Regions from separate parts of the Pseudomonas fulva genome, predicted to be linked through region 2. Evidence: predicted binding sites of a transcription regulator. Region 2 holds the regulator's gene; the other holds the start of a gene.
The links. The regulator LexA, encoded in region 2, represses DNA repair genes until DNA is damaged. The targets are predictions, from matches to a motif close to CTGTNTNNNNANACAG.
Positions count from the first base shown of each region.

Region 1 (15,057 bases), 730 kb from region 2:
CTATCTTGGCTGGGCAACGTAAACCCCGATCATACCCGCAATAAGGGAAGCTGCGAAGCGCTTCCGCGAGAAAGCAGACCATGGTTGAAAATAGCGAACTGCGCAAAGCTGGCCTGAAAGTAACCCTGCCACGGGTCAAAATCCTGCAGATGCTCGACTCTGCCGAGCAGCGTCACATGAGTGCAGAGGATGTCTACAAGTCGCTGATGGATGCGGGCGAGGATGTCGGTCTGGCAACCGTTTACCGCGTTCTGACCCAGTTCGAGGCGGCTGGCCTGGTGGTGCGCCACAACTTCGATGGCGGCCACGCCGTGTTCGAACTGGCCGACGGCGGCCACCACGACCATATGGTGTGCGTGGATACCGGCGACGTGATCGAATTCTTCGATGCCGAGATCGAGAAGCGCCAGAAGGAAATCGTCCGCGAGCACGGTTTCGAGCTGGTGGATCACAATCTGGTGCTCTACGTCCGCCGTACCGCCAAGTAAGCGTATCGGTTGACTGGAAAAGGCGACTCAGGTCGCCTTTTTTCATGCCCGACGGAAAATGATTTCTGCAGGTTTCTGCTGATCAGCTATGCGCGTTGCTGACCAGTTTGCGGGCGTGGGCCAGGGATTCATCGGTGAGGTCGATGCCGCCCAGCATGCGCGCGACCTCCTCGATGCGCTGGGCCTCGCCCAGCTTGCTGACCGCCGTGCGGGTGGCGTTGCTGCCCCGTACCTTGTGCACGAACAGGTGCTGGTGGCCTTGTGCGGCGACCTGGGGCAGGTGGGTCACGGTCAGCACCTGGCCGCGTTCGCCCAGGCGGCGCAGCAGTTGCCCTACCACTTCGGCGGTGGGGCCGCCGATACCCACATCCACTTCGTCGAACACCAGGGTCGGCACCCGCGAGGTCTGTGCGGTAATCACCTGAATGGCCAGGCTGATGCGCGACAGTTCACCGCCCGAGGCGACCTTGGCCAGTGCCTTGATCGGTTGCCCCGGGTTGGCGCTGACCAGGAACTCGACCTGCTCCAGACCGTTGGCGTTCGGCTCGCTGCCATCGATGGGCTGCAGCTGAATGCTGAAGCGCCCACCCGGCATGCCCAGGGTCTGCATTTCCTTTTCCACGGCCTTGCCCAGCTTACCGGCGGCCTTCTGCCGCTTGCTGCTGAGTTCGGCGGCCTTTTCCTGATAGTGACGGCCGTAGGCAGCAAGCTCCTCGCCCAGGCGCTCGGCGGCCTGGTCATCGGCATTCAGGCCTTCCAGTTCGTCGAACAGCTGCTGCTGCATCGCAGGCAGTTCGCTGGGCTGGATGCGGTGCTTGCGGGCCAGGGTGTAGATGGTGTCCAGGCGTTCTTCGAGTTGCTGCTGGCGCTCGGGGTCGGCGTCGAAGTGGTCGAGAAAACGGTTGAGTTCGCCCATCGCCTCCTCGATCTGGATCTGGGCGCTGGCCAGCAGGTTGGTGGCTTCGTTCAGGGCGCCCGGCTGGCCCTGCAGGCTGCCGAGGCGGTTGAGGCTGGCGGTGAGCACCGACAGCACGTTGCCGGCATCGCTCTCGCTGCACTGATCGATGACCTGGCGGCAGGCGCTGAGCAGGCTTTCGGCGTTGGTCAGGGCCTTGTGATCCTGTTCCAGCTGCTCCAGCTCGTTGTCGCCCAGGCCGAGGTTTTCCAGTTCTTCGAGCTGGTAGCTGAGCAACTGGTGGCGGGCGCGCTGCTCGTCGCCCTGGGAGGTCACGCGCTCGAGCTCGCTGCGGGTCTGCTTCCAGCGTTGCGCGGCCAGTTGCACCTGGCGGGCCAGCTCCTGAGCGCCGGCGTATTCGTCGAGCAGGCGGCGATGGGTGTCGGTCTTGAGCAGCGACTGGTGTTCGTGCTGGCTGTGAATGTCGATCAGCAGTTCACCCAGTGCCTTGAGGTCGCCCAGCGGGCAGGGCGTGCCGTTGATGTAACCGCGCGAGCGACCTTCGGCGGTGATCACCCGGCGCAGGATGCACGGGCCGTCATTGTTCAGGTCGCGCTCGGCGAGCCAGGCGTGGGCTTCGGGAATGTCGCCCAGGTCGAAGCTGGCGAGGATGTCGGCCTTGTCGGCACCGGGGCGTACCACGCCGCTGTCGGCGCGATCGCCCAGGGTCAGGCCGAGGGCGTCGAGCATGATCGACTTGCCGGCGCCCGTTTCGCCGCTGATGACGCTCATGCCTCGATCCAGTTCCAGATCCAGGTGTTCGACGATGGCGTAATTATGAACGGACAGGTGCACCAGCATGGCGAGGCCTCTCAGGGTTTGTCTGGTTATTTATACAGTGGTTTGCGATGGGGTGGCAAGACGCTGACGACTGGCTGCCGGAAAGTGCTGGTAGCCCTTGAAACCCTACAGATCGTCCTTATATAGCCGGCAGACGCGCGAGTTGAGGCTCGTCGAATCATTTAGAGGAGAAATGCATGGCTGACGAACAGAACCTGGATCCGCAGACTTCCGAAGCGCAAGCGAACGACGCGGCGCCGAGCGAAGACCTGGCTGCTCGCGTGCAAGCGCTGGAAGAGCAACTGGCGGCTGCGCAGGATCAGTCGCTGCGCATGGCTGCCGATCTGCAGAACGTGCGCCGTCGCGCTGAGCAGGATGTCGAGAAGGCGCACAAGTTCGCCCTCGAGAAATTTGCCAATGACCTGTTGCCGGTGGTCGACAGCCTGGAGCGTGGTCTCGAGCTGTCGAGTGCCGATGACGATTCGATCAAGGCGGTGCGTGAGGGCATGGAGCTGACGCTCAAGCTGCTGCTCGACACCCTCAAGCGTCACCAGCTGGAAGCCATCGACCCCCATGGTGCGCCGTTCAACCCGGAGCACCACCAGGCGATGGCCATGCAGGAGAGCACCAACGTCGAGCCCAACAGCGTGCTCAAGGTGTTCCAGAAGGGCTACCTGCTCAACGGTCGCCTGCTGCGCCCGGCCATGGTCGTGGTCAGCAAGGCACCGGCCGAAACGCCGCCATCAATCGATGAGCAGGCTTGAAATCGGCGGGCTCAGCCCCATTTAGTAAGTCAAGCGTATTAGTGCTACCGCAGCGGTCACGACAACGCTGCGGATATATCAAAGTTTCGGGAGAGTGAAATGGGCAAAATCATCGGTATCGACCTGGGGACCACCAACTCCTGCGTCTCCATTCTTGAAAACGGTAACGTCAAGGTCATCGAGAACGCCGAAGGCGCACGTACCACGCCGTCGATCATCGCGTACGCCAACGATGGCGAGATCCTGGTCGGCCAGTCCGCCAAGCGTCAGGCGGTGACCAACCCGCACAACACCCTGTACGCGGTGAAGCGTCTGATCGGCCGTCGTTTCGACGAAGACGTCGTGCAGAAAGACATCCAGATGGTGCCGTACAAGATCTCCAAGGCCGACAATGGCGACGCCTGGGTGGAAGTGAACGGCCAGAAGATGGCGCCGCCGCAGATCTCGGCTGAAATCCTCAAGAAGATGAAGAAGACCGCCGAAGATTACCTCGGCGAGTCCGTGACCGAGGCGGTGATCACCGTTCCGGCCTACTTCAACGACAGCCAGCGTCAGGCTACCAAGGACGCCGGTCGCATCGCCGGTCTGGACGTCAAGCGCATCATCAACGAGCCGACCGCGGCGGCGCTGGCCTACGGCATGGACAAGGCCAAGGGCGACCACACGGTGATCGTCTATGACCTGGGCGGCGGTACCTTCGACGTGTCGGTGATCGAGATCGCCGAAGTCGACGGCGAGCACCAGTTCGAAGTGCTGGCCACCAACGGTGACACCTTCCTCGGCGGCGAGGACTTCGACATTCGTCTGATCGACTACCTCGTCGACGAATTCAAGAAAGAAACCGGCATGAACCTCAAGGGCGACCCGCTGGCCATGCAGCGCCTCAAGGAAGCTGCCGAGAAGGCCAAGATCGAGCTGTCCTCCAGCCAGCAGACCGACGTCAACCTGCCGTACATCACGGCGGATGCGACCGGTCCCAAGCACCTGAACGTGAAGATCTCCCGTTCCAAGCTGGAGTCGCTGGTCGAGGACCTGGTGCAGCGCACCATCGAGCCTTGCCGCATCGCGCTGAAGGACGCTGGTATCGACGTCGGCGCCATCAACGACGTGATCCTGGTCGGTGGCCAGACCCGTATGCCGCTGGTGCAGAAGACCGTTGCCGACTTCTTCGGCAAGGATGCCCGCAAGGACGTCAACCCGGACGAAGCCGTGGCCATGGGTGCTGCTATTCAGGGTGCGGTACTGGCTGGTGACGTCAAGGACGTGCTGCTGCTCGACGTGTCCCCGCTGACCCTGGGTATCGAAACCATGGGTGGCGTGATGACGCCGCTGATCGAGAAGAACACCACCATCCCGACCAAGAAGTCGCAGGTGTTCTCCACGGCCGACGACAACCAGAGCGCGGTGACCATCCACGTGCTGCAGGGCGAGCGCAAGCAGGCGGGGCAGAACAAGTCCCTGGGCAAGTTCGACCTGGCCGAGATTCCGCCGGCTCCGCGTGGCGTACCGCAGATCGAGGTGACCTTCGACATCGACGCCAACGGTATCCTGCACGTGTCCGCCAAGGACAAGGCCACCGGCAAGCAGCAGTCGATCGTGATCAAGGCCAACTCCGGTCTGTCCGATGACGAGATCGAGCGCATGGTGCGTGACGCCGAGGCCAATGCCGAGGAAGACCGCAAGTTCGAAGAGCTGGCTGGCGCGCGCAACCAGGGTGACCAACTGGTACATGCGACCCGCAAGATGCTCACCGAAGCCGGCGACAAGGCCACTGCCGAAGAGAAGGCTGCCATCGAAACCGCTCTGGGCGAGCTGGAAGTTGCCGTGAAGGGCGACGACAAGGCGGCCATCGAGGCGAAGATGAACGCGCTGTCCGAAGCCACCACGCCGCTGGCGCAGAAGATGTACGCCGAGCAGCCGCAGCCAGGCGCTGCCGGCGCCGGTGCGGCGGATGCTGGCGAAACCAAGGGCTCTGCCGACGATGTGGTCGACGCCGAGTTCGAGGAAGTCAAGGACAACAAGTAAGCCCCGGCTTGCCTGTGTTGCGCCCTGCCGCACTGCGGTGTGACAGGGCGATCCGCCGCGCGGGGGCTTGCTCCCGCGTTGGCGTGTCTGGACGGTAAGAATTTTGAGAGTGCTAGAAACCCATGTCTAAACGTGACTACTACGAAGTGCTCGGGGTCGAGCGCGGTGCCAGCGAGGCGGAGCTGAAAAAGGCTTACCGTCGCCTGGCGATGAAGCATCACCCCGATCGCAACCCCGGCGACAAGGCGGCCGAAGAAGCCTTCAAGGAAGCCAACGAGGCTTACGAAGTGCTGTCCGACGCCGGCAAGCGCAGCGCCTACGATCAGTACGGTCATGCAGGCGTCGACCCACAGATGGGCGGCGGTGGCGGCTTTGGGGGTGGCGGCGCGAATTTCTCCGATATCTTCGGCGACGTGTTCAGCGATTTCTTCGGCGGCCAGCGTGGCGGTCAGCGCGGCGGTGCGCAGCGCGGCAGCGACCTGCGTTACACCCTGGAGCTGGATCTCGAAGAGGCGGTACGTGGCACCACGGTGACCATTCGCGTGCCGACCCTGGTCAACTGCAAGACCTGCGACGGCTCGGGCGCCAAGAAGGGCACCAGCCCGGTGACCTGTACCACCTGTGGCGGCATCGGTCAGGTGCGCATGCAGCAGGGCTTCTTCTCGGTGCAGCAGACCTGCCCGCGGTGCCACGGCAGCGGCAAGATGATCACCGACCCCTGCGGCTCCTGCCATGGCCATGGCCGGGTCGAAGAGCACAAGACCCTGTCGGTCAAGGTGCCGGCCGGTGTCGATACCGGCGACCGCATCCGCCTGTCCGGTGAGGGCGAGGCGGGCACCCTGGGCGGCCCGGCAGGCGACCTGTACGTGGTGGTCAACGTGCGCGAGCACGCGATCTTCCAGCGTGACGGCAAGCACCTGTACTGCGAAGTGCCGATCAGCTTTGCCGATGCGGCCCTGGGCGGCGAGCTGGAAGTGCCGACCCTCGATGGTCGGGTCAAGCTGAAGATTCCGGAAGGCACCCAGACCGGCAAGCTGTTCCGTCTGCGTGGCAAGGGCGTCGCCCCGGTGCGCGGCGGTGGTGCGGGCGATCTGATGTGCAAGGTGGCGGTGGAAACCCCGGTCAACCTGGATCGTCGCCAGCGCGAGCTGCTCGAAGAATTCCGTCAGTCCCTGGCGGGCAACAGCTCCAACTCGCCCAAGGCCAATGGCTGGTTCGAAGGCGTGAAGCGCTTCTTCGGCGACCTTTAATGCGGTAATGCACGGCGAGCAGCGGGCAATGGCCGGCTGCTCGCCGTTTGTACTTTGGAGTTATGCATATGCGTATTGCAGTCACGGGCGCCGCCGGGCGCATGGGCAAGAACCTGATCGAAGCCGTTCACCAGGCCGATGGCGTGGTGCTCGGCGCCGCCGTGGCGCGCCCGACCAGCACGCTGCTCGGGGCCGATGCCGGTGAGCTGGCCGGTGTCGGCAAGCTGGGGGTGGCGTTGTCCGGCAGCCTGGAGAGCGTGCTCGACGGGTTCGACGTGCTGATCGACTTCACCCATCCCTCGGTGACCCTCGAGAATCTGGAAACCTGCCGCCGCGCCGGCAAGGCCATGGTGATCGGCACCACCGGCTTCAGCGCCGTGGAAAAGCAGCTGCTGGTCGAGGCCGGCAGGGAGATTCCCATCGTCTTCGCCGCCAACTTCAGCGTGGGCGTGAACCTCTGCCTGAAGCTGCTCGACACCGCCGCCCGGGTGCTGGGCGACGATGTGGATATCGAAGTGCTCGAGGCCCATCACCGCCACAAGGTCGATGCGCCTTCGGGAACCGCCCTGCGCATGGGCGAGGTGGTGGCCAATGCCCTGGGGCGCGACCTTGAAAAGGTCGCGGTCTATGGGCGCGAAGGGCAGACCGGTGCCCGGCAGCGTGAAACCATCGGTTTTGCCACGGTGCGTGCCGGCGACGTGGTCGGTGATCACACCGTGCTGTTCGCCGCCGATGGCGAGCGCGTGGAAATCACCCACAAGGCGTCCAGCCGCATGACCTTCGCCAAGGGCGCAGTGCGTGCCGCGTCCTGGCTGCAGGGGCGCTCGCCACAGCTCTACGACATGCAGAACGTACTGGGCCTGAAATGACTTGATCCGAGGGCGCCAATGGCGCCCTCGGTCATCATGACGGGTGGCCGTGGATCGGATTTCAGGTTTTTGCCGCTGAACGCCTTTCGAAAAAAGCGCTTTTCCTGTAAGCTTTTCGCTTTAGTGTGTCCACTAAAAGTTGCGCAGAATGAATCAAACAAAAAAGCGGGATGACCTTCACACGTCATCCCGCTTTTTTACAATCTGCGTTTGCTCCACGATCTACGGGAGGTCTTCTTGAGTAAGCCAGCCATACTCGCCCTTGCTGACGGCAGCATTTTTCGCGGCGAGGCCATCGGGGCCGACGGCCAAACTGTCGGGGAGGTGGTGTTCAACACCGCCATGACCGGCTATCAGGAAATTCTTACCGATCCGTCTTATGCCCAGCAGATCGTTACCCTGACCTATCCACACATCGGCAACACCGGCACCACGCCGGAAGATGCCGAGTCGGATCGCGTCTGGGCTGCCGGCCTGATCATTCGCGACCTGCCGCTGATCGCCAGCAACTGGCGTAACAAGCAATCGCTGCCCGATTACCTCAAGGCAAACGGCACCGTCGCCATCGCCGGTATCGACACCCGTCGCCTGACCCGCATCCTGCGCGAGAAAGGCTCGCAGAACGGCTGCATCCTGGTCGGCGCAGATGCCACCGAGGAAAAGGCTCTCGAACTGGCGCGCGGCTTCCCGGGCCTGAAAGGCATGGACCTGGCCAAGGAAGTCTGCTGCACCGAGCGCTACGAATGGCGCTCCAGCGTGTGGAACCTGAAAGACGACAGCCACCCCGAGATCGCGGCCAGCGAGCTGCCTTATCACGTGGTCGCCTACGACTACGGCGTCAAGCTCAACATCCTGCGCATGCTGGTCGAGCGCGGCTGCCGCCTCACCGTGGTGCCGGCGCAGACCCCGGCCAGCGAAGTGCTGGCGCTCAATCCCGATGGTGTGTTCCTGTCCAACGGTCCTGGCGACCCCGAGCCGTGCGACTACGCCATCCAGGCGATCAAGGACGTTCTGGAAACCGACATCCCGGTATTCGGCATCTGCCTCGGCCACCAGCTGCTGGCCCTGGCCTCCGGCGCCAAGACCCTGAAAATGGGCCACGGCCACCACGGTGCCAACCACCCGGTACAGGATCTCGACACCGGCGTGGTGATGATCACCAGCCAGAACCACGGTTTCGCCGTGGACGAGAACAGCCTGCCGGGCAACCTGCGGCCGATCCACAAGTCGCTGTTCGACGGCACCCTGCAGGGCATCGAGCGTACCGACAAGGACGCCTTCAGCTTCCAGGGCCACCCCGAAGCCAGCCCGGGCCCCAATGATGTCGCCCCGCTGTTCGACCGCTTCATCGAAGCCATGGCCAAGCGCCGCTAAGCCCGCTGAGCAAAGAATTCGAGAGAGAACATGCCAAAACGTACAGACATCAAAAGTATCCTGATCCTCGGCGCCGGCCCCATCGTCATCGGCCAGGCGTGCGAGTTCGACTATTCCGGCGCCCAGGCCTGCAAGGCCCTGCGCGAGGAAGGTTTCCGCGTCATCCTGGTGAACTCCAACCCGGCCACCATCATGACCGACCCGGCCATGGCCGACGCCACCTACATCGAGCCGATCAAGTGGGCCACCGTGGCCAAGATCATCGAGAAGGAGCGCCCCGACGCCCTGCTGCCGACCATGGGCGGCCAGACCGCGCTGAACTGTGCGCTGGATCTGGAGCGTCACGGCGTGCTGGAGAAGTTCGGCGTCGAGATGATCGGTGCCAATGCCGACACCATCGACAAGGCCGAAGACCGCTCGCGCTTCGACAAGGCCATGAAGGACATCGGCCTGGCCTGCCCGGTCTCGGGTATCGCCCACAGCATGGAAGAAGCCTACGGCGTGCTGGAGAAGGTCGGCTTCCCGTGCATCATCCGTCCGAGCTTCACCATGGGCGGCACCGGCGGCGGCATCGCCTATAACCGTGAAGAGTTCGAGGAGATCTGCACCCGGGGTCTGGACCTGTCGCCGACCAACGAGCTGCTGATCGACGAGTCGCTGATCGGCTGGAAGGAATACGAGATGGAGGTGGTCCGCGACAAGAAGGACAACTGCATCATCGTCTGCTCCATCGAGAACTTCGACCCGATGGGCGTGCACACCGGTGACTCGATCACCGTGGCCCCGGCCCAGACCCTGACCGACAAGGAATACCAGATCCTGCGCAACGCCTCCCTGGCGGTGCTGCGCGAGATCGGCGTGGAAACCGGCGGCTCCAACGTGCAGTTCGGCATCTGCCCGAACACCGGGCGCATGGTGGTCATCGAGATGAACCCGCGGGTATCGCGCTCGTCGGCCCTGGCCTCCAAGGCCACCGGTTTCCCGATCGCCAAGATCGCCGCCAAGCTGGCCGTGGGTTACACCCTCGACGAGCTGCAGAACGACATCACCGGCGGTCGTACCCCGGCCTCGTTCGAGCCGGCCATCGATTACGTGGTGACCAAGATCCCGCGTTTCGCCTTCGAGAAATTCCCCAACGCCGACGCCCGCCTGACCACGCAGATGAAATCCGTCGGTGAGGTCATGGCCATTGGTCGCACCTTCCAGGAATCCCTGCACAAGGCGCTGCGCGGGCTGGAAGTCGGCGTCGCCGGCTTCGATCCGAAGCTCGATCCGGCTGACCCGGAAGCCGAAAGTACCCTCAAGCGCGAGCTGATCGTGCCGGGCGCCGACCGCATCTGGTACGTGGCCGACGCCTTCCGTGCCGGCAAGAGCGTCGAGGAAGTGTTCGAGCTGACCCGCATCGACGAATGGTTCCTGGTGCAGATCGAAGACCTGGTCAAGGACGAGCAGCGTATCCAGACCCTGGGCCTGTCGAGCATCGACCGCGACCTGATGTTCAGCCTCAAGCGCAAGGGCTTCTCCGATGCGCGCCTGGCCGCGCTGCTCGGCGTCACCGAGAAGAACCTGCGCAGCCACCGCCACAAGCTCAAGGTGCTGCCGGTCTACAAGCGCGTCGACACCTGCGCCGCCGAGTTCGCCACCGATACCGCCTACATGTACTCGACCTACGAGGAAGAGTGCGAGGCCAACGCCAGCGGCCGCGACAAGATCATGATCCTCGGCGGTGGCCCGAACCGCATCGGCCAGGGCATCGAGTTCGACTACTGCTGCGTACACGCCGCGCTGGCCATGCGGGAAGACGGCTACGAGACCATCATGGTCAACTGCAACCCGGAAACCGTCTCCACCGACTACGACACCTCCGATCGCCTGTACTTCGAGCCGGTGACCCTGGAAGACGTGCTGGAAATCGTCCGCGTCGAGCAGCCCAAGGGCGTGATCGTCCAGTACGGCGGCCAGACCCCGCTGAAGCTGTGCCGTGCCCTGGAAGAAGCCGGCGTGCCGATCATCGGCACCAGCCCGGACGCCATCGACCGTGCCGAAGACCGTGAGCGTTTCCAGCAGATGGTGCAGCGCCTCGGCCTGCGTCAGCCGGCCAACGCCACCGCGCGCAGCGAAGAGGAAGCGCTGACCCTGTCCAAGAACATCGGTTATCCGATGGTGGTGCGTCCGTCCTACGTACTGGGCGGCCGGGCGATGGAAATCGTCTACCAGGAAGAAGAACTCAAGCGCTACATGCGCGAAGCGGTGAAGGTGTCCAACGACAGCCCGGTACTGCTCGACCGTTTCCTCAACTGCGCCATCGAGGTGGACGTGGATGCGGTCAGCGACGGCGAAACCGTGGTGATCGGCGCCATCATGCAGCACATCGAGCAGGCCGGCGTGCACTCCGGTGACTCGGCGTGCTCGCTGCCGCCGTACTCGCTGCCGGCGCACATCCAGGACGAGATCCGCGACCAGGTCAAGAAGATGGCCCTGGAACTGGGCGTCATCGGCCTGATGAACGTGCAGATGGCCGTGCAGGGCGAGGACATCTACGTGATCGAGGTCAACCCGCGGGCCTCGCGTACCGTGCCGTTCGTGTCCAAGTGCATAGGCGAGTCGCTGGCCAAGGTCGCGGCCCGCGTGATGGCCGGCAAGACCCTGAGCGAGCTGGGCTTCACCCAGGAAATCATCCCGCCGTTCTTCAGCGTCAAGGAAGCGGTGTTCCCGTTCAACAAGTTCCCGGGCGTCGACCCGATCCTCGGCCCGGAAATGAAGTCCACCGGTGAGGTGATGGGCGTCGGTGACAGCTTCGGCGAAGCCTTCGCCAAGGCGCAGATGGGGGCCAGCGAGATCCTGCCGAATGCCGGCGTGGCCTTCATCAGCGTCCGTGAAGACGACAAGCCGGAAGCCATTCAGGTCGCTCGCGATCTGGTCGCCCTGGGCTTCGAGGTGGTCGCCACCGCCGGCACCGCCAAGGTGATCGAGGCCGCCGGCCTGCCGGTCCGTCGGGTGAACAAGGTGACCGAGGGTCGCCCGCACGTGGTCGACATGATCAAGAACGACGAAGTCACCCTGATCATCAATACCACCGAAGGCCGTCAGTCCATCGCGGACTCCTACTCCATCCGTCGTAACGCTCTGCAGCACAAGATCTACTGCACCACCACCATCGCGGCGGGGCAGGCGGTCTGCGAGGCGCTCAAGTTCGGTCCCGAGAAGACCGTGCGCCGTCTGCAGGATCTGCATGCAGGAATCAACGCATGAACAAGTACCCCATGACCGTCCAGGGCGCCCGCGCCCTGGAAGAAGAGCTGGCGCACCTGACCAAGGTGCGTCGCCCGGCGCTCAGCCAGGCGATCGCCGAAGCCCGTGAGCTGGGTGACCTCAAGGAAAACGCCGAATACCATGCCGCCCGCGAGGAGCAGGGCATGGTCGAGGCGCGCGTACGTGATATCGAGGGTCGCCTGCAGAATGCGGTGATCATCGACGTCACCACCATCGCCCATACCGGCAAGGTGATCTTCGGCACCACCGTGGAAATCGCCAACGTCGAGACCGACGAGAGCGTCACCTACCAGATCGTTGGCGAAGACGAAGCCGACATCAAGCAGGGCAAGCTTTCCGTGGGTTCGCCCATCGCCCGCGCCCTGGTGGGCAAGAGCGAAGGTGACGTGGTCGGCGTCAACACGCCCAGCGGCCTGGTCGAGTACGAGATTGTCGAAGTTCGCCACGTCTGATCGGTCGGCTGCGCGTGACAGCACAGCCAGCGCCTGGGTGCTGCTGCAGACCTTCTGGGTCGGCGGCATCTGGACGTTGCACTTTCTGGTGCTGCCGGGGCTGGCGAGTGTCGGCCTGGCGTCCTTGCTGATCGAGGAAGTGGCGCGCACCCTGGTGCCGCAGATGGTCGGCATCACGCTGGGCGCAGTGCTGCTGCAGGCTGTGCTGCTGGTGCGACGGTGTGGCGTGCCGGCGCTGTGGCGAGCGCGTAGCGGGCAGTTGCTGCTCGCGGTGCTGGTCGTCTCGCTGGCCTTTATGGTTTCGCTGGTGTACTGGCCGCAGGCGCTGCGCTGGCAGCTGTTCTGCTACCTGCTGCTGGCGTTCTTCGGGGTATTGCTGGTGTTGCAGCCCGTGCCTGGCAAGGCCATGGCAGCCGACCCGCAGGTCGGCTGAATACCTGAATCAGCCCTGGTAGCGGCTGATGTTGGACAGGTTGCGATTGGCCTTGGGGTTCTTGCGGTACAGCAGCGCCATCTTGCCGATGATCTGCGCCAGTTCGGCCCTGCTGGCCTTGCACAGTTCATCGATCACCGCCAGGCGGTCGTCGCGCTCGGTGACACGCACCTGGATCTTGATCAGCTCATGGTCGTTCAGCGCGCGCTCGAGCTCGGCCAGTACGCCTTCGGTAACACCGTTGTCGGCGACGATCAATACCGGTTTCAGGTGGTGGCCGATAGATTTGAACTGTTTCTTCTGCTCTTGAGTGAGCGGCATAATCTGAACCCTGCGTATTAATCTGGGAAAGCGGGCTATTTTAACCGAGCCGCCCGAGGCCCGCCCAGTTATTCATTCTGTTCTCTCGAGGTGTTGTGTGGCCCGTTCCAAGACCAGCCAGCGTTGGCTGAAAGAGCATTTCGACGATCCGTACGTCAAAATGGCGCAAAAGGACGGCTACCGTTCACGTGCCAGCTACAAGCTGTTGGAAGTGCAGGAGAAGGATCGCATCCTGCGCCCCGGCATGACCGTGGTCGACCTCGGCGCCGCGCCGGGTGGCTGGTCCCAGGTCACGAGCCGAGTGATCGGCGACAAGGGGCGACTGATCGCCTCCGACATCCTGGAGATGGACAGCATCCCGGACGTCACCTTCATTCAGGGCGACTTCACCGACGACGCGGTGTTCGCCCGGATTCTCGAGGCCATCGACAATAATCCCGTCGACCTTGTGATTTCCGATATGGCCCCCAATATGAGTGGGGTGAGGGCCGCCGATCAGCCGCGTGCCATGTACCTGTGCGAGCTGGCGCTGGATCTGGCCGGCCGGGTGCTCAAGCCCGGCGGCGACTTCCTGATCAAGATCTTCCAGGGCGAGGGTTTCGACGAGTACCACAAGGAGGTGCGCCGTCAGTTCGACAAGGTGCAGATGCGCAAACCCCTGTCGTCCCGTGATCGCTCCCGCGAGCAGTATTTGCTGGCCCGAGGCTTCAAGGGCCAAAGTGTCGAGTAAAACCAATGGCGTGGTTGTCAGTCCAAGCAAAGACGCGCATCGTAATGGGCAGATGTCTCATAAAGGGTTACAGACGGTGTCAGCCATGAGCGGGCGTTTGTAGTAAGTTAGATCGGTTTATAACTGGTCGTCATGCGAAGCACGCTTCGGCAAGGGGCCTGCTTCAGAGGGTAGCTAATTGAACGACATGGCAAAGAATCTGATCCTGTGGCTGATCATCGCCGCCGTCCTCGTCACGGTGATGAACAACTTCTCGAGCCCCAGCGAGACCAACAAGCTCAACTACTCGCAATTCATCGAGCAGGTGCAGAGCGGCGGGGTCAAGCGCGTCACCGTCGATGGCTACATCATCAGCGGCATGCGTTCCGACGGCTCCTCGTTCGAGACCGTGCGCCCGGCGATCCAGGACAATGGCCTGATCAAGGACCTGATGGACAACAACGTCGAGATCGTCGGCAAGCAGCCCGAGCAGCAGAGCATTTGGACCCAGCTGCTGGTCGCCAGCTTCCCGATTCTGGTGATCATCGCCGTGTTCATGTTCTTCATGCGCCAGATGCAGGGCGGCGCCGGCGGCAAGGGCGGGCCGATGAGCTTCGGCAAGTCCAAGGCGCGCCTGCTCTCCGAAGATCAGGTCAAGACCACCTTCGCCGACGTCGCCGGTTGCGACGAGGCCAAGGAAGAAGTCAGCGAGCTGGTCGAGTTCCTGCGCGATCCGGGCAAATTCCAGCGCCTGGGTGGCCGCATCCCCCGTGGCGTGCTGATGGTCGGCTCGCCGGGTACCGGTAAGACCCTGCTGGCCAAGGCGGTTGCCGGCGAAGCCAAGGTACCGTTCTTCACCATTTCCGGCTCCGACTTCGTCGAGATGTTCGTCGGTGTCGGCGCCTCCCGCGTGCGCGACATGTTCGAGCAGGCCAAGAAGCACGCGCCGTGCATCATCTTCATCGACGAGATCGACGCCGTCGGTCGCCACCGTGGCGCCGGCATGGGCGGCGGTCATGACGAGCGCGAACAGACCCTCAACCAGTTGCTGGTGGAGATGGATGGCTTCGAAATGAACGATGGCATCATCGTCATTGCCGCTACCAACCGTCCCGACGTGCTCGACCAGGCGCTGCTGCGTCCGGGCCGTTTCGACCGTCAGGTGGTCGTCGGCCTGCCGGACATCCGTGGCCGCGAGCAGATTCTCAACGTGCACATGCGCAAGATCCCCATGGGTGAAGACGTCAAGGCGGCGGTCATCGCCCGTGGTACGCCGGGCTTCTCCGGTGCCGACCTGGCCAACCTGGTCAACGAGGCCTCGCTGTTCGCCGCCCGGGCCGGCAAGCGCCTGGTGGAAATGAAGG
Region 1 covers NZ_CP082928.1:1,180,286-1,195,342, reverse strand. Annotated here, with positions in the region: gene fur (ferric iron uptake transcriptional regulator) at 81-488, shown strand; gene recN (DNA repair protein RecN) at 571-2,244, opposite strand; gene grpE (nucleotide exchange factor GrpE) at 2,421-2,987, shown strand; gene dnaK (molecular chaperone DnaK) at 3,087-5,012, shown strand; gene dnaJ (molecular chaperone DnaJ) at 5,135-6,262, shown strand; gene dapB (4-hydroxy-tetrahydrodipicolinate reductase) at 6,325-7,131, shown strand; gene carA (glutamine-hydrolyzing carbamoyl-phosphate synthase small subunit) at 7,369-8,505, shown strand; gene carB (carbamoyl-phosphate synthase large subunit) at 8,536-11,757, shown strand; gene greA (transcription elongation factor GreA) at 11,754-12,230, shown strand; gene K8U54_RS05355 (DUF4149 domain-containing protein) at 12,208-12,663, shown strand; gene yhbY (ribosome assembly RNA-binding protein YhbY) at 12,673-12,984, opposite strand; gene rlmE (23S rRNA (uridine(2552)-2'-O)-methyltransferase RlmE) at 13,082-13,714, shown strand; gene ftsH (ATP-dependent zinc metalloprotease FtsH) at 13,902-15,057, shown strand, end outside.
Region 1: the regulator LexA is predicted to act here: its motif matches at 2,267-2,282, upstream of recN (DNA repair protein RecN).

Region 2 (15,057 bases):
ATCAACAAGTACCTGGGCAGCCAGTACGTGGTGAAGTCGAGCATCGGCCATATCCGCGACCTGCCCACCAGCGGCGGGGCGGCTACCAAGGAACCTGCCAAGCGCGGCAAGGCAGCGGCAGGCGAGGCGCCGGCGCTGTCGCCGAAGGAAAAGGCCAAGCGCCAGCTGTTCGCGCGCATGGGCGTCGACCCGGAGCACGGCTGGAAAGCCAAGTACGAAATCCTGCCCGGCAAGGAGAAGGTGGTCGAGGAACTGCGCCGCCTGGCCAAGGAAGCCGATACCATCTATCTCGCGACCGACTTGGATAGAGAGGGGGAAGCCATCGCCTGGCACCTGCGCGAATCCATCGGTGGCGATGACAGCCGCTACAAGCGCGTGGTGTTCAACGAGATCACCAAGAAGGCCATCCAGGAAGCGTTCTCCGCCCCGGGCGAGCTGGACATCAACCGCGTCAACGCCCAGCAGGCGCGCCGCTTCCTGGATCGCGTGGTGGGCTACATGGTCTCGCCGCTGCTGTGGGCGAAGATCGCCCGTGGCCTGTCGGCCGGCCGCGTGCAGTCGGTGGCCGTGAAGCTGGTGGTCGAACGCGAGAAGGAAATCCGCGCCTTCGTGCCCGAAGAATATTGGGAAGTGCACGCCGACCTCGGTACTGCCAAGGACGCCCAGGTGCGCTTCGAAGTGGTGCGCGAGAACGGCGCCGCCTTCAAACCGCTGAACGAAGCCCAGGCCACGGCCGCGCTGGCGACTCTCAAGGCGTCGAGCTACAGCGTCGCCAAGCGCGAGGACAAACCGACCAGCAGCAAGCCGACCGCGCCGTTCATCACCTCCACCCTGCAGCAAGCGGCCAGCACGCGCCTGGGCTTCGGGGTGAAGAAGACCATGATGATGGCCCAGCGTCTCTACGAGGCCGGCTACATCACCTACATGCGTACCGACTCGACCAACCTGTCGGCCGATGCCATCGAGATGGTGCGTGGCTTCATCGACAGCGAGTACGGCAGCAAATACTTGCCGCAAAAGCCCAACTACTACTCGAGCAAGGAGGGCGCCCAGGAGGCGCACGAGGCGATCCGACCTTCGGACGTCAACCTGCGACCGACCCAGCTGTCCGGCATGGAGCGCGACGCCGAGCGCCTGTACGAGCTGATCTGGCGCCAGTTCGTGGCCTGCCAGATGCCGCCGGCCGAATACCTGTCGACCACCGTGACCGTCACCGCCGCGCAGTTCGAGTTGCGCGCCAAGGGCCGTATCCTCAAGTTCGATGGTTATACCCGTGCCCAGCCGCAGATGAGTAAGCCGGGCGACGACGCCGTGCTGCCGGAAATGAAGGAGCGCGAGTCGCTCAAGCTGATCAAGCTCGACCCCAGCCAGCACTTCACCAAGCCGCCGGCGCGCTACTCGGAAGCCAGCCTGGTCAAGGAAATGGAAAAGCGCGGTATCGGCCGTCCGTCGACCTATGCAGCGATCATTTCCACCATCCAGGATCGCGGCTACGTGGCCCTGCACAATCGCCGCTTCTATTCCGAGAAGATGGGCGACATCGTCACCGAACGCCTCAGCGAGAGCTTCGCCGACCTGATGGACTACGGCTTCACCGCCGGCATGGAAGAGAATCTCGATGACGTCGCCCAGGGCGAGCGCGAGTGGAAGCACCTGCTCGACGAGTTCTACGGCGACTTCAAGAAGAAGCTCGAAGTGGCCGCCGACGGCGACAACGGCATGCGCGCCAACACGCCGACCCTGACCGATATCCCGTGCCGCGAATGTGGCCGGCCGATGATGATCCGTACCGCCTCCACCGGTGTGTTCCTCGGTTGCTCGGGCTACGCCCTGCCGCCGAAAGAGCGCTGCAAGGCCACCATCAACCTGGTGCCGGGCGACGAGATCGCCGCCGATGACGAGGGCGAGTCGGAATCGCGGGTGCTGCTGGGCAAGCATCGCTGCCCGATCTGCGCCACGGCGATGGACGCCTACCTGCTGGACGAGACCCGCAAACTGCATATCTGCGGCAACAACCCGGATTGCGCGGGCTATGAAATCGAGCAGGGCCAGTTCCGCATCAAGGGCTATGAGGGCCCGAGCCTGGAATGCGACAAGTGCGGCAGCCAGATGCAGCTCAAGACCGGCCGTTTCGGCAAGTTCTTCGGCTGTACCAACAGCGAATGCAAGAACACCCGCAAGTTGCTGCGCAACGGCGAGCCGGCGCCACCCAAGATGGATGCGGTGAAGATGCCGGAGCTCAAGTGCGAGAAGGTCGAGGACACCTACGTGCTGCGCGATGGCGCGTCGGGGCTGTTCCTGGCTGCCAGCCAGTTCCCGAAGAACCGCGAAACCCGGGCACCCCTGGTACTCGAGCTGTTGCCGCACAAGGACGAGATCGATCCGAAGTACCACTTCCTGTTCGATGCGCCGGCGCGCGATCCGGAAGGCCGTGCGGCGGTGATCCGCTACAGCCGCAAGACCAAGGAGCAATACGTACAGACCGAGGTGGACGGCAAGCCCACTGGCTGGAAGGCGTTCTTCGACGGCGGCAAGTGGAAGGTCGAAGACAAGCGTTGATCCGTGCTCGGTGCGCGTCATGCGCGCACCCGAGGCTATCTGGAGAGTGCATATGGCTGGCGAACTGTATACCCGGACCAATCAGAAGATCTTCTACGCTGGCCTCTCCCTGGAGTCCTGGCGCAAGGCTGAAGAGGGGCGGGCAATGAATGCCCAGGCGCTGATACAGGCCGAACGCGAAGCCACGCTGTTTCATCTGTACGGTGCGTTGCTCGGGCTGTGCCATGAGATCGCCGGCTTCTACCGTCTGCCCAACAGCAGCGCTGCCCGTGCCGAAGTGCTGCTGGATCGCCAGAGCCTGAGCGGGGCGCCAAGCCCGGAGCTGGCGGAACTGGTCGAGCTGGCCGAAAACCGGCAGACCTGGCTGGGGCAGCTGCTGGCCGCCCATGCCGAGCTATTCAAGCCGCCACGTCAGCCGCGAGAGCCAAAGGGCGATCCCAGCACTTCCGCGCTGATCGAGGCGGTGAGTCTGGGCGACGAGCCGCCGCTGCTCGAACGCGAAACCCTGGAAGGTTGGCGGCAGGCGCTCAAGGCGCTGGCCCAGCGTTTTCGTGAGGGCCTCAGCGAGTGGTAATCGCGCCGCTTGCCCTTGATTGAACGCCCGTTCGGCAATTGGCGGCTTTTTCGCCAAGCGATCAACCAGGCTCGCTGTTACACTGGGCGGCCTTTCGTGGAGAATCCGAGTCATGCCTACGTCTTTCCTTGAAATCGTCGAACTGCCCGATGGGCGCATCGCCCTGCGTCGCGCCGACGATGAGGAAGCACTGGTGGTGCTGGACTTCTCCGAAGATGCCAAGGCGTTCCTGCAGGGCCAGCATGTGGAGGTCGCCAAGGCGATGCTCAATGTCGGCGTGCAGATGGCGGGCAGAATGGCAGAGGGCGATTTCGAGCACGAAGAAGACGAGCAGCCGCGCGTGCTTCACTGACAGGCAGTGGCCTGAGCGTACCCAGATAAACAAAAGGCCAGCAGATTCGCTGGCCTTTTGCTTTCTATCGGATTCTTGCTCGCCGCCGATACCTCAACCCAGGCTGATATTCAGGCTTTGCGCCTTGCCGGTGTGCGCCGCTGCTTCGAGCTGCTGGCGTGCCTGCTGGGGCAGGGGGTGCAGCCAGCTGACCACGGTGTGGCTGCGGCCAAGCTTCAGGGCTTCCTGAGCCAGTTGCAGCGGGCTCTGGTTGCGGCGCGGCTGCAGCAGCAGGATGCGCTCACGGTTGAGGCCGGCGTCACGCAGCCAGCTCTGGGTCAGGCTGGCGGGCGGCGCGATCAGGGTCAGCCAGCGTTCGTCATCCTTCTCGCTCAGTTCCCGCAGCATGGGCGCCAGTAGCGTCAGGCAATGCCCAGCGGCACCACGCAGCGACACCTCGCTGAATGCGGCTTCCTGGCTGGCTGGTTCCTCTACAGCTGCGAGGGTCGAGGCCAGAAAGGCATCGAACAGGGGCAGCTGGTTACGGCTCAACGACTGGGGGAACTGCATGACGCCTCCAATTAGCGGCGGATGACGCCGACACTCAAACCTTCGATGACCAGGTCCTGCTCCTCGAGATTCACCTCGATCGGCGCGAACTCCGGGTTTTCCGCCAGCAACCACACGGTATTGCCTTCGCGCTTGAAGCGCTTGACCGTCACTTCATCGTCGATGCGCGCCACCACCACCTGGCCGTTGCGCGCTTCACTGGTGGTATGCACCGCCAGCAGGTCACCGTCGATGATGCCGATGTCCTTCATGCTCATGCCGCGTACGCGCAGCAGGTAGTCGGCCTTGGGGCGGAAGAAGTCCGGGTTGATCCGGCAGGCCTCTTCTATATGCTGCTGCGCCAGGATGGGCGCACCGGCGGCGACGCGACCGATCACCGGCAGCCCGTCTTCCTCTTCCTGGTTGGGCTCGAAGCCCGGAATGCGAATGCCGCGGGAGGCGCCCGGGGTCATCTCGATGGCGCCTTTGCGTGCCAGGGCCTTGAGGTGTTCTTCGGCCGCGTTGGGCGACTTGAAGCCCAGGGCCTGAGCGATCTCCGCGCGGGTTGGCGGGTAGCCGTTGTCTTCCAGGCACTGCTTGATGAAGGCGAGAATTTCGCCTTGGCGGGGCGTCAGCTTGATCATGTGAGGCGCTCTGGCTTTTTATACAGTGACTGGGATTATATACAGTAAGTCGTGCTTGGCAATCGGTTGATGCCCGCCGTGTCGATAGAGGGCCAGGCAGCGGATGACCGGTACCCCGGGGTAGCGGGCGGCGGTGACGTGCGACGCGCTCGCCAAATGGTGACTGAGCAGCCAGAATACGCCCTGCGCGACTTGACAGTGGCACGCGCTGAAACGTATGTTTCAAACACTTGTTTGTCTGGTGGATGTCATGGCGCAATCGGAAACCGTTGAACGCATTCTCGACGCGGCGGAGCAGTTGTTCGCGGAGAAGGGCTTTGCCGAAACGTCGCTGCGCCTGATCACCAGTAAGGCCGGGGTCAATCTGGCGGCCGTCAATTACCACTTCGGCTCCAAGAAGGCCCTGATCCAGGCGGTGTTCTCGCGCTTTCTCGGGCCATTCTGCACCAGCCTGGAGCGTGAGCTGGACAAGCGCCAGAGCAAGCCCGGCGTGACCTTCAGCCTCGAGGAACTGCTCGAGTTGCTGGTCGAGCAGGCCCTGGCGGTCAAGCCGCGCAGCGGCAACGATCTGTCGATCTTCATGCGCCTGCTGGGCCTGGCATTCAGCCAGAGCCAGGGCCACCTGCGCAAATACCTCGAAGAGGTCTACGGCAAGGTATTTCGCCGCTACATGTACCTGGTGCACGAAGCGGCACCCGGTATTCCGCCCCTGGAGCTGTTCTGGCGCGTGCACTTCATGCTTGGTGCGGCGGCGTTCAGCATGTCCGGCATCAAGGCGCTGCGTGCCATGGCCGAGAGCGACTTCGGAGTCGACACCTCGATCGAACAGGTGATGCGCCTGATGGTGCCGTTCCTGGCGGCCGGCATGCGCTCGGAGAGCGGGGTGACCGATCCGCGTCTGGCATCGGCGCAGCTGATTCCCCGTCACAAAGGTCCACCCATCAGCAAGCCCTGAGGCTTGTCGGTGGGCCTCGGCTGCCCCTAAGCTACCACCCTTTATCGCGCCCTGTCGTAGCGGCTGGCTCCCGTCGCCCGTGCGACGGGAACCCTTTGTCGCGCCATTGTCAGATGGCCATTGGGCGTGATGCCTATCTTCAAGGAATTCCGTTGTGACGACTCCCCTGTATGGCTCCCTGATGGTGGATATCGCCGGTACCTGGCTGACCGCCGAGGATCGCCAGTTGCTGCGCCAGCCCGAGGTCGGTGGCCTGATCATCTTTGCCCGCAATATCGACAGCCCGCGGCAGGTGCGGGAATTGTGCGAATCCATCCGGGCGGTGCGTCCCGACCTGCTCCTGGCGGTGGATCAGGAAGGCGGGCGTGTGCAGCGCCTGCGTCAGGGCTTCGTGAAATTACCGGCGATGCGGGCCATCGCCGGTTGCGCCGGTGCCGAGCAGCTGGCGCGCCAGTGCGGCTGGCTGATGGCCACCGAAGTGTTGGCGGTGGGGCTGGACCTGAGCTTCGCCCCGGTGCTGGACTTGGACCACGGGCGCAGTGCGGTGGTCGGCCATCGCGCCTTCGAGGGCGACCCCGAGCGCGCCACGCAGCTGGCCGGTGCCTTTATCCGCGGCATGGCGGAGGCGGGCATGGCTGCCACGGGCAAGCATTTCCCCGGGCATGGCTGGGCCGAGGCCGACTCCCACGTGGCGATTCCCCTTGATGAGCGCAGTCTGGAGGAAATCCGCCAGAACGATCTGCGGCCCTTCGCGGCGCTGAGCCGCGACCTGGCCGCGGTGATGCCGGCCCACGTCATCTACCCGCAGGTCGACAGCCAACCGGCCGGCTTCTCGCGCCGCTGGCTGCAGGACATCCTGCGCGGCGAGCTGGGCTTCGAGGGCGTGATCTTCAGCGATGACCTGTCGATGGCCGGCGCCCATGTGGTCGGCGATGCGGCCAGCCGTATCGAGGCCGCGCTGACTGCCGGCTGCGACATGGGCCTGGTGTGCAATGACCGGGCGGCGGCGGAGCTGGCGCTGTCGGCGGCGCAGCGCCTCAAGGTGGTGGCGCCCAAGGGCCTGGCGCGTATGCGCCGTCGCGCTTTCCCTGGTGTCGACTATCGCCAGAATCCGCGCTGGGCGCAGGCGCTCTCGGCGTTGCGGGCCGCGCAGTTGGTGGAGTGAGGCGAACTACCGCTTAGTGGCGGGAGCGGCCGGTCGTGTAACTCGTGGGAGAGGCTTTAGCCTCGAGCTCTTTGTTTGCCTTGATAAAAAGCTCGGGGCTAAAGCCCCTCCTACACTCGATGTCCGCTTCTGCCTTACAACAGTCGCTTAAGCGACGTCTTCAATCACCCATGCCACAAACCATCAGGGCCGCATAAGCGGCCCTGATGGTTTTCAGCTTTTCACCGTGGCCAGCAGGCGTTCGAGCAGTGCTTCCAGGGTATTGAAGCGTTCCTCGGGGCGTTCCATCGGCACCGAGAAGCGGAACAGCGTGGCGCCTTCGAACTTGTAGCGGTTCGGCGCACTCTGGATCAGCTTGATCAGCGTCAGCGGATCGACCGGCGTTTCCGTGGCGAACTCGATGCGTCCGCCCTGCGGCCCGGCATCGATCTTCTTGATGCCCAGCCGTTCGGCCTGCAGCTTCATCAGCGTCAGGCGCACCAGGTGCTTGGTCGGCTCGGGCAGCAGGCCGAAGCGGTCGATCATCTCCACCTGCAGTTCCTTGAGGCCGTCCTCGTCGCTGGCATTGGCGATGCGTTTGTAGAGGATCAGGCGGGCGTGCACGTCTGGCAGGTAGTCCTCGGGGATCAGCGCCGGCACCCGCAGGTTGATTTCCGGCCCGCCGCCCAGGGGCTGGTCGAGGTTGGGCTGCTCGCCCTTGCGGATCGACTTGACCGCCCGTTCGAGCATTTCCATGTACAGGGTGAAGCCGACCGCCTGGATCTGCCCGCTCTGGCCGTCGCCGAGCAGCTCGCCGGCACCGCGGATTTCCAGATCATGGGTGGCCAGCACGAAGCCGGCGCCGAGGTCCTGGGCATTGGCGATGGCTTCGAGGCGCTTCTGGGCATCATCGGTCATCTGCTTGCGCGGCGGGGTCAGCAGGTAGGCGTAGGCCTGGTGGTGGCTACGGCCGACCCGGCCGCGCAGCTGGTGCAACTGGGCCAGGCCGAATTTGTCGGCGCGCTCGATGATGATGGTGTTGGCGCTCGGCACGTCGATGCCGGTTTCGATGATGGTCGAGGCGATCAGCACGTTGAAGCGCTTGTGGTAGAAGTCGCCCATCACCTGTTCCAGCTCACGCTCGTTCATCTGCCCGTGGCCGATGCCGATGCGCGCCTCGGGCACCAGCTCGGCGAGATCGGCGGCGCATTTCTCGATGGTCTTCACGTCGTTGTGCAGGTAATACACCTGGCCGCCGCGCAAGAGCTCACGCAGCAGCGCCTCCTTGATGGTCGGCTTGTTCTGCTCCATGACGAAGGTACGCACCGACAGGCGCCGTGCCGGCGGCGTGGCGATGATCGACAGGTCACGCATGCCCGACACCGCCATGTTGAGGGTGCGCGGGATCGGCGTGGCGGTCAGGGTGAGAATGTCCACTTCGCTGCGCAGGGCCTTGAGGGCCTCCTTCTGGCGCACGCCGAAGCGGTGCTCCTCGTCGATGATCACCAGGCCCAGGTTCTTGATCTTGACGTCATCCTGCAACAGCTTGTGGGTGCCGATGATGATATCGATCTTGCCTTCGGCCAGCTGCTCGATGGCGGCATTGACTTCCTTGGCGCTCTTGAAGCGGCTCATCACCTCGACGGTCACCGGCCAGTCGGCGAAGCGGTCGCGGAAGCTGTTGTAGTGCTGCTGGGCGAGCAGGGTGGTGGGCACCAGGATTGCCACCTGGCGGCCGCCGTGCACGGCGATGAAGGCGGCGCGCATGGCCACCTCGGTCTTGCCGAAGCCGACGTCGCCGCACACCAGGCGGTCCATCGGCTTGGCGGCGAGCATGTCTTCGCGCACCGCCTCGATGGCGCTCTGCTGGTCCGGTGTTTCCTCGAACGGAAAGCCGGCGCTGAAGGTTTCGTAATCGGCTTTCGGGTCCCTGAAGGCATAGCCCTCGCGGGCGGCACGGCGTGCATAGATATCGAGCAGCTCGGCGGCCACGTCGCGTACCTGTTCGGCGGCCTTGCGCTTGGCCTTCTGCCAGGTTTCCGAGCCCAGCCGGTGCAGCGGCGCCAGGGCGTCGTCGCTGCCGGTGTAACGGGCGATCAGGTGCAGGCTGGCCACCGGCACATAGAGCTTGGCTTCCTCGGCGTACATCAGGGCGAGGAATTCGGCGGCCTGGCCGTCGAACTCCATGGTCACCAGGCCCAGGTAGCGGCCCACGCCATGGTCGATATGTACCACCGGTGCGCCTTCGCGCAGCTCGGTAAGGTTCTTGATCACGTTGTCGCCGGCGTCGCGGGTCTTCTCGCGGCGACGGCGTTGCATGATGCGCTGGCCGAACAGCGGGCTTTCGGCGATCAGCGCGATATCTTCGAGCTGCAGGCCTTCGTCGAGCGGCGCGATGGTAATGCCCAGGCGCTCCTTGCTCGCGCAGAACTGCGGCCAGCCTTCGACTTCCCTGGGCTTGAGCTTGAGGCGGGCGAGCAGTTCGAGCAGCACCTCGCGGCGCCCGGCGGATTCGGCGCAGAACAGCACGCGGCCCGGGTATTCCTCGATGAAACGGCGCAGGGCTGCCAGCGGTTCGCTGGTCTTGGCCTGGATCGCCAGGTCGGGCAGGGCACTGGCCTCGAAGCGCGTACGGCCGACGCCTGGCTCGATGTCCTCGGGGCTGATCACCACCCGCGGCCAGTCCTTCAGGCGGGCGAAGCAGTCTTCGACCGGCAGGAAGATATCGGCGGGCGGCAGCAGCGGCCGCTCGGGGTCGACGCGGCGTTCCTCGTAGCGGTTGCGCGCATCCGTCCAGAACTGCTCGGCGGCCTTTTCGATCCCGGGCAGCGAGAACACCTGGGTGTCCTGGGGCAGGTAGTCGAAGAGGGTGGCGGTTTCCTCGAAGAACAGCGGCAGGTAGTACTCGATGCCCGCCGGGGTGATGCCGGTGGACAGGTCCTGGTAGATCGGGCAACGGCGGAAGTCGACGTCGAAGCGCTCGCGAAAGCGGCCGCGGAAGTCGGTGACGGCCTTCTTCTCCAGGGGGAACTCCCGTGCCGGCAGCAGCTTGATCGATTCCACCTTGTCGATCGAGCGCTGGGTCTCCGGCTCGAAGGTGCGCAGGGTCTCGATCTCGTCGTCGAACAGGTCGATACGGAACGGCTGCTTGCTGCCCATGGGGAACAGGTCGATCAGCGCGCCGCGTACGGCGAACTCGCCATGCTCGTAGACGGTATCGACATACCGATAACCGGCTGCCTCCAGGCGTGCGCGCATGTCATCGACATTGATGCGCTGGCCGACGTCCAGCACCAGGCTGCTGCCCAGCAGAAAACGCTTCGGCGGCAGCCGGTGCAGCGCCGTGGTGATCGGCACCACCAGCACGCCATGGCTCAGCGACGGCAGGCGGTAGAGCGCCGAGATACGCTGGGAGATGATGTCCTGGTGCGGCGAGAACAGGTCGTAGGGCAGCGTTTCCCAGTCCGGGAAGTGCAGCACCGGCAGTTCGGGCGCGAAGAAGCTCAGTTCCTGCTCCAGGCGCTCGGCGCTCTGGCTGTCGGCGGTGAGCAGCAGGGTGAAGCGTTTGGCGCAGGTGGCCGCCTCGGCGATGGCCAGGCTCAGCGCGGCACCGGGCAGGTTGCCCCAGTGTTGTTTACCGGCGGTGGCCGGCAAGGACGGCAGACGCAGTACAGGCACGGGTGGCTCGCGATTGGTAACGATTTGGCCCCCGATTGTAACTATCCGCGAGGATGGCTGTCAGTGTTTCGACCGCTGTAGATTGCCGACCCCTGGCCGGGTCGTCATAATGTAGCCCCTTTTTTCAGCCCCTACATGTGGAAGGTAATGCCGTGACTCAGAAGCCCGACCAGTGTCTTGGTGAATGGATTGACCGTGAAGCTCTCGCCGAGGCGATGATTCCGCTGATCGGTCAGCTGTACCGCAACAACAACGTGGTGCTGTCGATCCATGGCCGCAGCCTGATCAACCGCTCGGTCATCGAGATTCTCAAGGCGCATCGCTTCGCCCGTCACCGTCAGGCTGACGAGAACGGCCTGGCCGTTCACGATTCCTACGCCGTGCTCAAGGCCATGAGCGAGCTCAGGCTGGGCGCGGCGTCCGTCGACCTGGGCAAGATGGTCGGCAAGTTCAAGGCTGAAGGTAACGGCCGCAGCATCGAGCAGTTCGTCAAGGACGAGCTGGCCGACGTCGCCAACCAGCAGAACGCCTCGCCACGCAAGGGCACCGACGTGGTGCTCTACGGTTTCGGCCGTATCGGTCGCCTGCTGGCGCGTATCCTGATCGAACACACCGGTGGTGGCGACGGCCTGCGTCTGCGTGCCATCGTCGTGCGCAAGGGCGCCGAGAACGACCTGGTCAAGCGCGCCAGCCTGCTGCGCCGCGACTCGGTACATGGCAAGTTCGACGGCACCATCACCATCGACGAAGCCAACAGCACCCTGACCGCCAACGGCAACCTGATCCAGGTGATCTACGCCAAGGATCCGTCGGCCATCGACTACACCCAGTACGGCATCAAGGATGCGCTGCTGGTCGACAACACCGGTGTATGGCGTGATGCCGACGGCCTGGGCCAGCACCTCAAGTGCCCGGGCATCGACCGCGTGATCCTCACCGCACCGGGCAAGGGCGCGCTGAAGAACATCGTGCATGGCATCAACCATGGCGAAATCACCGCCGACGACAAGATCATCTCGGCCGCCTCCTGCACCACCAACGCCATCGTGCCGGTGCTCAAGGCGGTCAATGACCAGTACGGCATCGTCAATGGCCACGTCGAGACCGTTCACTCGTACACCAACGACCAGAACCTGATCGACAACTTCCACAAGGGCAGCCGTCGTGGCCGTAGCGCCGCGCTGAACATGGTCATCACCGAAACCGGTGCCGCCACCGCTGCCGCCAAGGCACTGCCGGTGCTCAAGGGCAAGCTGACCGGCAACGCGATTCGCGTGCCGACGCCGAACGTGTCCATGGCCATTCTCAACCTGAACCTGGAGAAGGCCACCAGCCGCGAAGAGATCAACGAGTACCTGCGCCAGATGGCCATGCACTCGGACCTGCAGAAGCAGATCGACTTCGTCAGCTCCCAGGAAGTGGTGTCCACCGACTTCGTCGGCTCGCGCCATGCCGGTGTGGTCGATGCCGAAGCCACCATCGCCAACGACAACCGTGTCGTGCTGTACGTCTGGTACGACAACGAGTTCGGCTACAGCTGCCAGGTGATTCGCGTGATGGAAGAGATGGCCGGGGTCAACCCGCCTGCCTTCCCGCGCTGATCGCCGCACGCTAGGCGACACCAGATGGGAGCCTTCGGGCTCCCATTTTTTTTGCCTGCCGTTTTCGTTGCAGCCACCGGGTTCTGAATCCGAAGGGCAGGGTGGTGCGGCGTTATGTCGCCGCCCGGCGCGCCTGTCGTCGTTAAATTTCTGTTGCGTTCTGTAACGGAAATCCGAAAAAAGCCGGCCGCCCGGGTGGCGTCCCGTTGTCGCACAACTCTATAATCCCGGCGATTTCTTACCCGCGTTCGACATTGATCCACGCCAATAGCGATATTGGGGTGCGTCCTGCTTTGTGACTGACGGTTTGTCGAGCGTCATTCAAAAACTTATAAGCTCAGTGGTTAGGCAAACCTATGATCAAAATAAAACGTGGGCTCGATCTGCCCATAGCAGGCGCGCCGGCTCAGCAGATCGATACCTCGAGACCGGTGCGCAGCGTGGCTGTCATAGGCTTCGATTATCACGGGATGAAGCCCACCATGGCGGTGCAGGTGGGCGACCGGGTCAAGCTGGGCCAGGTTCTGTTCTCCGACAAGCGCTCGGAGGGCATCCACTACACCGCGCCAGGTGCCGGTGTGGTCAGCGCGATTCACCGCGGTGAAAAGCGCGTGCTGCAATCGGTGGTCATCGATCTCGATGGCGACGAACAGGAGACCTTCGCCCAGTATCCGGCCGCTCAGCTGGGCAGCCTCGATGCCGGCCAGGTTCGCGACAATCTGCAGCAGTCCGGTCTGTGGACGGCGCTGCGTACCCGGCCGTTCAGCAAGGTGCCGGCCGTCGATGCCGTGCCCAGCTCGATCTTCGTCACCGCCATCGATACCCACCCGCTGGCCGCGGATCCCGCGCCGATCATCGCCGAGCATGCCGACGATTTCGAAAACGGCCTCAAGGTGCTGACGCGCCTGAGCCCGGTGTTCCTGTGCAAGGCACCGGGCGTGAGCCTGCCGGGCGAGCAGGTGGACGGTGTGCGCAGCCAGGCCTTTGCCGGGCCGCACCCGGCCGGCTTGCCGGGTACCCACATTCATTACCTGGACCCGGTCAGCGCCAGCAAGAGCGTGTGGACCATCAACTATCAGGACGTGATCGCGGTCGGCAAGCTGTTCACCAGCGGCCAGTTGTGGGTCGAGCGCGTGGTCGCGCTGGCCGGGCCGGTAGTCGAGCGCCCGCGTCTGCTGCGTACCCGTCTGGGTGCCGATCTCACCGAGCTGAGCGCAGGCGAACTGGTCCCTGGCGACAACCGGGTGATCTCCGGTTCGGTACTCGGCGGCCGCACCTCCCGTGGCGCCTGTACCTACCTGGGGCGTTACCACTTGCAGGTGTCGTGCCTGGCCGAAGGCACCGAGCGCGAAATGCTGCACTACCTGCGCGCCGGGGTGAACAAGCACTCGATCCTCAATATCTTCGTGTCCAAGCTCAACGCCGCCAAGCGCTTCGCGTTCTCCACCAGCACCAATGGCAGCCCGCGCGCCATGGTGCCGGTCGGCAACTATGAAGAGGTGATGCCGCTGGACATCCTGCCGACGCAACTGCTGCGTTCGCTGATCGTCAGCGACACCGAGATGGCCCAGCAGTTGGGCTGCCTGGAGCTCGACGAGGAAGACCTGGCGCTGTGCACCTACGTGTGTGCCGGCAAATACGAATACGGTCCGATCCTGCGTGATTGTCTGACCCTCATCGAGAAGGAGGGTTGAACATGGGCGTACGTCAGTTCCTCGACAAGATCGAACACAACTTCGAAAAAGGTGGCAAGTACGAGAAGTGGTACGCGCTCTACGAAGCCGTGGACACCTTCTTCTATCGCCCCGGCAGCGTGACCAGGACCACCGCTCACGTGCGCGACGGCATCGACCTCAAGCGCATGATGATCACCGTCTGGGCCTGCACCTTCCCGGCGATGTTCTTCGGCATGTGGAACACCGGCTACCAGGCCAACCTGGTCTACGCGCAGAGCCCCGATCTGCTGGCCGCCCAGGAGGGCTGGCGCTTCGCGCTGATCGGTGCGCTGGGCGGTTTCGACCCGAGCAGCCTGTGGGACAACTTCATCCAGGGCGCGGCGTACTTCCTGCCCATCTACCTCACGGCGTTCATCGTCGGTGGTTTCTGGGAAGTGCTGTTCGCCTCCATCCGCCGTCACGAGGTCAACGAAGGCTTCTTCGTCACCTCCGTGCTGTTCGCCCTGATCCTGCCGCCGAGCATTCCGCTCTGGCAGGTCGCGCTGGGCATCAGCTTCGGCGTGGTGATCGGCAAGGAAGTGTTCGGTGGTACCGGCAAGAACTTCCTCAACCCGGCCCTGGTCGGCCGCGCCTTCCTGTTCTTCGCCTACCCGGCGCAGATTTCCGGTGACGGCGTGTGGACGGCCGTGGACGGCTACGCGGGCGCCACGGCGCTGGCCACCATCGGCGGCAGTGGTGTCGATGGCCTGATCGATGACGGCCTGACCTGGACCCAGGCTTTCATCGGCCTGATGCCGGGCTCCATTGGCGAGACCGGCACCCTGGCGATCCTGCTGGGCGGCGCGGTGCTGCTGGTCACCAAGATCGCTTCCTGGCGCATCGTCAGCGGAGTGATGATCGGCATGATCGCCACCGCCACGCTGTTCAACGCCCTCGCCTCGGACAACAACCCGCTGTTCGCCATGCCCTGGTACTGGCACCTGGTCACCGGGGGCTTCGCCTTCGGCATGATCTTCATGGCCACCGACCCGGTGTCGGCCTCCATGACCAATACCGGCAAGTGGATCTTCGGCATCCTTATCGGCCTGCTGGTGACCATCATTCGTGTGGTCAACCCGGCGTTCCCGGAAGGCGTGATGCTGGCGATCCTGTTCGGCAACCTGTGTGCGCCCCTGATCGACCACTACGTGGTGCGGGCCAACATCAAGCGGAGGCTGGCGCGTAATGTCTAAGCTCAAAGAAACCCCGACACGCACGCTGGTCGTGACCCTGGTGCTGTGCCTGGTGTGCTCCATCGCCGTTTCGGCTGCCGCGCTGATCCTGCGTCCTACCCAGCAGGAAAACGC
Region 2 covers NZ_CP082928.1:448,945-464,001, reverse strand. Annotated here, with positions in the region: gene topA (type I DNA topoisomerase) at 1-2,559, shown strand, start outside; gene K8U54_RS01970 (DUF6586 family protein) at 2,612-3,133, shown strand; gene K8U54_RS01965 (hypothetical protein) at 3,246-3,485, shown strand; gene sulA (SOS-induced cell division inhibitor SulA) at 3,579-4,034, opposite strand; gene lexA (transcriptional repressor LexA) at 4,046-4,657, opposite strand; gene K8U54_RS01950 (TetR/AcrR family transcriptional regulator) at 4,908-5,612, shown strand; gene nagZ (beta-N-acetylhexosaminidase) at 5,779-6,777, shown strand; gene mfd (transcription-repair coupling factor) at 6,991-10,434, opposite strand; gene K8U54_RS01935 (glyceraldehyde-3-phosphate dehydrogenase) at 10,587-12,035, shown strand; gene K8U54_RS01930 (Na(+)-translocating NADH-quinone reductase subunit A) at 12,392-13,729, shown strand; gene K8U54_RS01925 (NADH:ubiquinone reductase (Na(+)-transporting) subunit B) at 13,732-14,943, shown strand; gene K8U54_RS01920 (Na(+)-translocating NADH-quinone reductase subunit C) at 14,936-15,057, shown strand, end outside.